Regions from separate parts of the Mycobacterium pseudokansasii genome, predicted to be linked through region 1. Evidence: riboswitches for the same ligand, from Rfam matches in the RefSeq annotation. Region 1 holds a riboswitch; the other holds the start of a gene.
What was found. A riboswitch is a leader RNA that binds a small molecule or an ion and turns the genes downstream of it on or off. The one in region 1 is predicted to bind cobalamin.
Positions count from the first base shown of each region.

Region 2: it holds a riboswitch for cobalamin, as region 1 does, so the genes downstream of both, EET10_RS05680 (PPE family protein) here and metE (5-methyltetrahydropteroyltriglutamate--homocysteine S-methyltransferase) in region 1, are expected to answer to the same signal.

Region 1 covers NZ_UPHU01000001.1:4,804,474-4,808,667, forward strand. The annotation lists gene EET10_RS21510 (TetR/AcrR family transcriptional regulator) at 1-1,147, shown strand, start outside; gene EET10_RS21515 (SDR family oxidoreductase) at 1,254-2,096, shown strand; cobalamin riboswitch at 2,170-2,381, shown strand; gene metE (5-methyltetrahydropteroyltriglutamate--homocysteine S-methyltransferase) at 2,507-4,194, shown strand, end outside.
Region 2 covers NZ_UPHU01000001.1:1,216,863-1,221,056, forward strand. The annotation lists gene EET10_RS05670 (histidine phosphatase family protein) at 1-665, opposite strand, end outside; gene EET10_RS05675 (MaoC family dehydratase) at 760-1,629, shown strand; gene EET10_RS29475 (hypothetical protein) at 1,626-1,766, opposite strand; cobalamin riboswitch at 1,846-2,026, shown strand; gene EET10_RS05680 (PPE family protein) at 2,205-3,923, shown strand; gene EET10_RS05685 (bifunctional adenosylcobinamide kinase/adenosylcobinamide-phosphate guanylyltransferase) at 4,104-4,194, shown strand, end outside.

The DNA of each region.
Region 1 (4,194 bases):
AGGCATTCTGCCGGGCAGCCTCTACCACCATTTCGAGTCCAAAGAAGCGATCCTGATCGAACTGATCCGCCGCTATCAATCCGATCTGAATCGCGTCGGCCTAACCGCACAGCAGCAGTTGGATGAGCCGGACTCCCGGCCGGTGGTCGAGAAGATCACCGAGTTGGGATCGGCGATCGCCAACTGTGCCGTTGCCCATCGGGCAGCCCTGCAGATGTCGTTCTACGAGGGACCGAGTGCGGATCCCGAACTGATGAAGCTCACCCAGCAGCGGCCCGCGGCGCTGCACGAGGCGATGTTGCAGACGCTGCGCGCCGCCAGGTGGAGCGGCTACATCAAACCGGAAATGGATCTTCCGACGTTGGCCGACCGCATCTGCCAGACCATGCTGCAGGTGGGACTCGACGTCATCCGTCACCACGCCTCAGCCGACCAGGTCGCCCGGCTGATGTGCCGAATCATTTTGCACGGCTTGGCAACCCGGGTTCCAGGAGATCCGGAGCTGGACGGATCGAGCGCGTTGGCGGCGGCCAACGACGCCATCGCGACCTGGACCGACGACAAGGACGCCGACCCCGGCGACAAGGCGGCCCGTGTCCGTGCGGCAGCCCGAACCGAGTTCGGGCGCAGGGGATATGAAGTCACGACCATCAGGGACATCGCTTCTGCGGCCGGTATGGGCACTGGCACGGTCTATCGGGTGATCGGATCCAAGGACGAACTCCTGGCGTCGATCATGCGCTCCTTCGGCCAGAAGGTCGAGGCCGGCTGGGTCAGCGTGCTGCGCTCGGATGCCACGCCGATCGAAAAGCTGGACGCGCTGAGCTGGATCAATATCAATGCGCTGGATCAGTTTTCCGATGAATTCCGGATACAGCTCGCCTGGATGCGGCAATCGCCGCCCAATACCCCCAACCCGGGGTGGCTGTATGCCACCCGGCTGCGTCAGCTGAAATCGCTACTCTCCGAAGGGTTCCGCTCAGACGAGATACGGATCGAGACCCCGTCCCTGGCGATGCTGGCGAGATCGGTCATCGCCCTGCAGTGGATACCGGAGAACATCCTTCGCGCCGTCGGCCCGCGTGCCGCGCTGATTCATGCTCGTGACACGGTGTTACGCGGCGCCGCGGTACGCGGCGAGCCGTGACGCGAGTTGCGTCCGCGGTATTGAAAGTATTGAACCAAAAATATGTTCTCCCTAGAGTGGGGCAGGTAAACGGCGAGTACGTAGGGCCCGCGGGGAAGGGATCTCCATGACTGTTCTGGATCGGCTGCGCTACGACGGCAAGCGGGCGTTGGTGGTCGGCGGCGCGACGGGCATGGGCGCCGCGGCGGCCCAGGCGGCAACCGAACTCGGGGCCGACGCCATCGTCATGGACTACGCGCCGGTGAACTTTGACGTCGCCCAGTCACTGCAGGTCGACCTGCGAGATCCCGCATCCATCGACTCGGCGATCGGGCAACTCGGTGGACCGGTCCACGCGGTGTTCTCCGCAGCGGGGGTCGCCGAAGGCCCGGAGCTGATGAAGATCAACTTCATCGGCCATCGCCATCTGATCCAGCGGCTGCTGGACAACGACCAGCTGCCGTCCGGCTCGGCGATCTGTTTCATCTCCTCGGTCGCCGGCATGGGCTGGGAAAACGACCTGCCGCGGCTGCAGGAGTTCCTGGCCACGCCCGACTACGCGGCGGCCCAGGACTGGGTTGCCGCGCACGAGGCCGAGGGCATCATCCACTACGGCTTCAGCAAGAAGGCCATCAACGCCTATGTGGCGACGCAGGCCTATCCCCTGCTGAAGAAGGGAATACGGATCAACGCCATCTGCCCCGGGCCCACCGACACCCCGTTGGCCCAGGCCAACGCGGATCTGTGGCTCAGCTACGCGCAGGACTACCGCGACGAAACCGGCTCCAAGGTGCACACCCCGGAGCAGATGGGTGACGTCATGGTGTTCCTCAACAGCGCGGCCGCCTTCGGGATCAGCGGCATCACGTTGCTGGTGGACTACGGACACACCATGGCGTCGCTCACCGGCGCCTACCCGCCGGGCAAACCGATCCTCGACCTGATCATGGGCCGCGTCCCGATGCCCTAGTGCTGCAGCCCTGGCAGCTGATCCATCGGGCCGGCCCGCAGCGTAACCTGGACCACGCAGCTGGTCTGCCGTCGTCGCATCCCGCGGCGCCGGCACCGAGCGAGACATGTTAGCGATGCCTTGCGAGAGGGAATCCGGTGAGAATCCGGAACTGTCCCGCAGCGGTATGCAGGAACGACCGCCGTCAACAGCACTGGTCGCACGACTGGGAAGCGACGGCCACTAGGAGCACCACACAGGTGCGCGCCTGCGAGTCCGAAGACCTGCCAGCCGTGCCGGACGCGCCGCGTCCGGCGGGTCATCGCCTCGTGGAGTGGGCGTTTGGCGGTACCGGTTACGGTGTTGCGCCGCAACCGGCTTCGGCTGAGCGTCCGCGGGCGGTGACCACACCGTCGAGTAAAGGACACGTCGTGACCGCACGTAATTTTCAGAAGTTCACCGCAACCATCACCGGGTCCCCCCGCATCGGCCCGCGCCGTGAGCTCAAGCGAGCGACCGAGGGCTACTGGGCCGGACGCACCAGCCGATCCGAGTTGGAGTCCATAGCCGCCACCTTGCGCCGCGACACCTGGACCGGCCTGGCCGCCGCCGGCCTGGACTCGGTGCCGATCAACACCTTCTCCTACTACGACCAGATGCTGGACACCGCGGTGCTGCTCGGTGCGCTGCCGGCCCGGGTGAGCACTATCCCCGACGAGCTGGACCGCTACTTCGCCGCCGCGCGCGGCAACGCCGACGTCGCACCGTTGGAGATGACCAAGTGGTTCGACACCAACTACCACTACCTGGTGCCCGAGATCGGGCCGTCGAGCACGTTCACGCTGAACCCCGACAAGGTGCTCGGCGAGCTGAAAGAGGCGCACCAGCTCGGGCTTCCGGCACGTCCGGTGATCATCGGGCCGGTCACCTTCCTGTTGCTGAGCAAGGCCGTCGACGGTGCCGCCCCGCCGATCGAACGGCTCCAGGAGCTGGTTCCGATCTACGCCGAACTGCTGTCGCTGCTGGCCGGCGAGGGTGCCCAGTGGGTACAACTCGACGAACCCGCGCTGGTGACCGATATCTGTCCCGACGCGCCGGCGCTGGCCGAGCGGATGTACACGGCGCTGGGGTCGCTGAGCGACCGGCCGGCCATCCACGTCGCCACCTATTTCGGCGATCCCGGCGCCGCGCTGCCGGCGCTGGCCCGCACTCCGGTGGAAGCCATCGGTGTCGACCTGGTGGCCGGTGCGCGCACCGCTGTCGCCGGGGTGCCCGAGCTGGCCGGCAAGACGCTGGTGGCCGGCATCGTCGACGGGCGCAACGTCTGGCGCACCGACCTGGAAGCGGCGCTGAGCCGGCTGGCGACCCTGCTGGGTTCGGCGGCCACGGTTGCGGTCTCGACGTCGTGCTCCACCATGCACGTGCCGTATTCGCTGGAGCCGGAAACCGAGTTGGACGACAACTTGCGCAGCTGGCTGGCGTTCGGCGCGGAGAAGGTGCGCGAGGTCGTCGTGCTCGCGCGAGCCCTGCGCGACGGGCGTGACGCGGTCGCCCAGGAGATCGCGGCGTCCAATGCGGCGGTGGCGTCTCGGAAGCGGGACCCGCGCCTGCACAACGGACAGGTCCGGGCCCGCATCGACTCGATCGTCGCCTCCGGTGCCCGCAGGGGCGAGGCGACCCTCCGTCGGGTCAGCCAGGACGCGCGTCTGCACCTGCCGGTGCTGCCGACCACCACGATCGGCTCCTACCCGCAGACCTCGGCGATTCGCAAGGCGCGCGCAGCTTTTCGATCCGGTGAGATCGACGAGGCCGAGTATGTCCGCCGGATGAAGGCCGAGATCGCCGACGTCATCACCTTGCAGGAGCAACTCGGGCTGGATGTGCTGGTGCACGGTGAGCCGGAGCGCAACGACATGGTGCAGTACTTCGCCGAGCAGCTGGAGGGGTTCTTCGCCACCCAGAACGGCTGGGTGCAGTCCTACGGCAGCCGCTGCGTGCGCCCGCCGATCCTCTACGGCGACGTGGCCCGGTCGTGCCCGATGACAGTCGACTGGATCACCTACGCGCAGTCGCTGACCGACAAGCCGGTCAAGGGGATGCTGACCGGGCCGGTGACGAT
Region 2 (4,194 bases), 3.6 Mb from region 1:
GTGACGACGACACGACCGATGTTGGGCAGTGGATGATTGTTCAACAGGTTGAGCTTGGGGTTCTTCACGTTCATCAGCGTCCACACCATGATCGCCGTGCCCTGGGAGAACACCACCGGCTTGTTGTGGCCGCTGTCGTAGATCTTGCGGACGGCGCTGCTGAACTGGCTGTTGAATTGGTCGCCGGTGATCGACCCCGGGATGCAGTTCGTGGCATCGCCATTGAGCCAACCCATAGGCGCCAGCAGATACGTCGAGTTGGCCCTTGATTCGGGTTCGCCGTTGTACCAGCCGGCATTGATGGACTGCAGATCGGTAATGATCTCGACTTGCTTGCCCAGTTCGTTTGCCAACGGTGCGGCGGTCTGCTGGGCTTCGGCCATCGGCGAGGAGTAGATGCTGTCGAATTCGTTGTGCGCGACTTGATGGGCGAGCTGCTGGGCTTGCCCCTTACCGTCAGCGGTGAGCCCGGTGCCGGGCACCTCGGTGTTGATCACTCCGTCGGCGTTGGCCTGCGATTGGGCGTTGCGGATGAAGGTCACGGTGATGTTGCGGGCCTGCGTGCCGCCGCCGCCGCAGGCGCCGATGATCATGACCGAGGCGAGCACAGCTAGGACGTTGGCGGTTCTCCAGGTCATCTTCCAGATCATGGTGCGCTTGGCCATGGCGATAGCCTGCCCTGCCGATGCCGTCGCTGGGAAGGGTTTGCGATGGTTGACTGCAGAAAAAGCTTCGATTTGGAATCGAGAGGAGACTCGCATGGCCATTGACCCCGGCGCCGTCGGTGCGGTGACCGAGCCGATGTTGTTCGACTGGACCGACCGTGAAACGTTGCTGTATGCGCTCGGGGTGGGTGCCGGGACCGAGGACCTGTCGTTCACGACGGAGAACAGCCACGGCCTTGCCCAGCAGGTGCTGCCGACCTATGCGGTGATCTGCTGTCCGGCGTTCGGGGCGGCCGGCAAGGTGGGAAAGTTCAACTGGGCCAGGCTGTTACACGGCTCGCAAACCGTGCGGCTGCATGCGCCGCTGCCGCCGGCCGGAAAGTTGTCGGTGGTCTCCGAAGTCGCCGACATCCAGGACAAAGGCGAAGGCAAGAACGCCATCATCATGTTGCGCGGGCGCGGCAGCGACCCGGACAGCGGCGCGCTGGTCGCCGAAACGCTGACCACCCTGGTGATCCGCGGCGAGGGCGGCTTCGGGGGGGAGCCGGGTCAGCGGCCTCCCGCCCCGGAATTCCCCGACCGCGAGCCCGACGCCCGGGTCGCCCTGCCCACGCGTGAGGATCAAGCGCTGATCTACCGGCTCTCCGGCGACCGCAACCCGTTGCACAGCGACCCCTGGTTCGCCAAGGAGCTGGCCGGCTTTCCCAAGCCGATCCTGCACGGGCTGTGCACCTACGGCGTGTCCGGACGCGCGCTGGTCGCCGAACTCGGCGGCGGCGTGGCCGCCAACATCACGTCGATCGCGGCGCGGTTCACCTCGCCGGTGTTCCCCGGCGAGACGCTGACCACGCTGATCTGGCGCACCGAGCCGGGCCGCGCGGTGTATCGCACCGAGGCGTCTGGTGCGGATGGCTCCGAGTCGCGGGTGGTGCTCGACGACGGCGCGGTGGAGTACGTGGCCTAGGAGTTCTGCTCGGGCGTCAGCTCGGAGTTCTGCTCGGGCGTCAGCTCGCATGGCTGCAGGGCGGCGCCATGGAAGACGTGGCGGTCCCGATACGTCGTCGACACCAAGGGAAATCCGGGGGGCATCTTCGTCGTCACCGGATGTAGTGCGCACTCTCGCCGCGCTTCCGTAGCCCCTCACCGGCAAACCCAGGTGACAGGTCGGGATGGCGACGGTGTTGTCCGGGTGCGATGATGTTGCGGGTAAGGCGATGACGAATGCAGGAAGCCGGTGCGAAGCCGGCGCGGTCCCGCCACTGTAATCGGGGAGCGACCCTCATCGGCCACGGCCACGTGCTGGAAGGCGAGGCGAGCGGCGATCCGAGAGCCAGGAGACTCGCGTCATCGTGCCCTGCGAACCTGGGGCGGTGTACCCCGGAGAGAGCGAACCGTCATGACCTATGCCATGAGGTCGCGGCAGGCGGGGGCGTCGAGGAGCCGACGCCGCCGCCCGCTCACCGTCGGTGAGGCGGACCGCGGCCCTGCTGTGCACGTGCCGACCAGCCGGTCGGTGCATCCACCCGCGGGCGGCTGTTGATGAGCGCCCCCATCTGGATGGCCGCACCCCCGGAGGTGCATTCGGCGCTGCTGAGCAGCGGCCCCGGCCCGGGCCCGTTGCTGGCGTCGGCGGCCGCATGGGAGTCGTTGAGCAATGCCTACGCCGAGACGGCCGACGAGCTGGCCGCGCTGGTGGCCGGGGCGCAGGCGGATAGCTGGGAAGGCCCAAGCGGCGCGGAATACGCGGCCGCCCATGCTCCTTATCTTGCTTGGCTCACGCAGGCCAGCGCCGACAGCGCCGCATTGGCCGCTCACCAACAAACCGCGGCTACCGCATACACCGCCGCCGTGGCCGCGATGCCAACTTTGGCTGAGTTGGCCGCCAACCATGCCGCGCACGCAGTATTGACGGCGACGAATTTCTTTGGCATCAACACGATCTCGATCGCGCTCAACGAGGCCGACTACGTGCGGATGTGGGTACAGGCCGCCGTCGTAATGGGCACCTATCACGCGGTCTCGACTGCGGCTGTTGTCGCCTCACCGCAGTCCCCGCCGGCGCCGCCGATCATGAAAACGGACGCGGAGCTGGTTAGGGCCGCCGAGGCCGGAATATCGAGTTCGGACCCGCTGCGCCAGTTCCAGCAATGGTTGTGGCAGATGTATACCGACTTCTACAACAACGTCGTACAACCGTTTGTCGATTGGCTGGCGAACCTGCCGTTCTTCCAGACGATGTTTGCCGGGATCGACCCTTACCTGGTCATTCTTGGCAACCCGCTTACCTATCTGAGCCCGCTGAACATCGCGTTCGCACTTGGCTACCCGATGGATATCGGCACGTACGTGGCACTGTTGTCGCAAACCTTCACCTTTATCGGGGCAGATCTCGCCGCGGCCTTCGCTACCGGTAACCCGGTGACGATCGGGTTCACTATTTTGTTCACCGGTGTCGAAGCCATCGGCACGATCATCACCGACACGATTGCGCTGCTTAAGACGCTGTTGGAGCAGACTGCGGTGCTACTCAGCGTCGTGGTGCCGCTGCTGACTGCCCCATTGGTACCCATGGCTGCCGGCGCTGTGCTGGCACCGATCGGTGTCAAAGGGCTGGTGGCAGTGGCGGCCGTGCCGCCAGCGCCCCCGCCCGTCACACCGACCGTGCCGCCCCTTGCGGCACTTGGCGCCAGCGCCCCGACCTCCACCACGACCCCGATTCAGCCGCCCGTGGAGGCGAGCGTCCAGGCGCCCCCGCCCGGACCGCCGCCGCCGGCTGCCGCAGCGCCGCCGGTGAGCAACACGGGGCTGGGTGTCGGGATGGACAACTTCGGCTACCTGGTCGGTGGCCTGAGCGCGGATGCCAAGAGGCCCACGGGCACCCGCTCCCGAAAGGCGGCACCACAACCCGAGGGTGCCGAGGCCCCAGCGGTCGCGGCGACACCTCAGGAAAAACCTCGACGGCAGTGGCGTCGACGGGTGAAAGTCAAACAGCTCGGCCGCGGTTATGAATACCTGGATCTGGAGCCCATCACCGTGGCGGCCGAGCACGACCCGAGCGGGCCGACGACCCTGGCGGCACCAGACCAGGGAGCAGGAACCCTGGGGTTCGCCGGGACCACGCAACCGGCCGGTTCCAGACCGGCCGCAGGATTGATCACGCTATCCACCGAAACATTCCCGAGCAGCCCACGCGCGCCAATATTGCCGGGCACGTGGGGCTTCGACCAGGCGCTACCCCACGACTCACCTTCGGAGTGAACGACACTGTCGTGCCACGGCGGGACAGCGTGACCGTCGTTGTTGCGAGGCTCCCGAAGACCGCGTAATGGTGCAGCCACCGAGGGGCGCCGGACGCGCGGTCGGCTACCAAGTCCAGCAGCACACCAGCCGCCCGGGCGGCCACCGGTTGCGCACGAACGAGGTGCTTACGATGACGCGATGCGGATACTGGTCACCGGTGGAGTCCGCTCGGGAAAGTCCACGCACGCCGAAGCCTTGTTGGCCAATGCCGTAGAGGCTGTCTGCATCA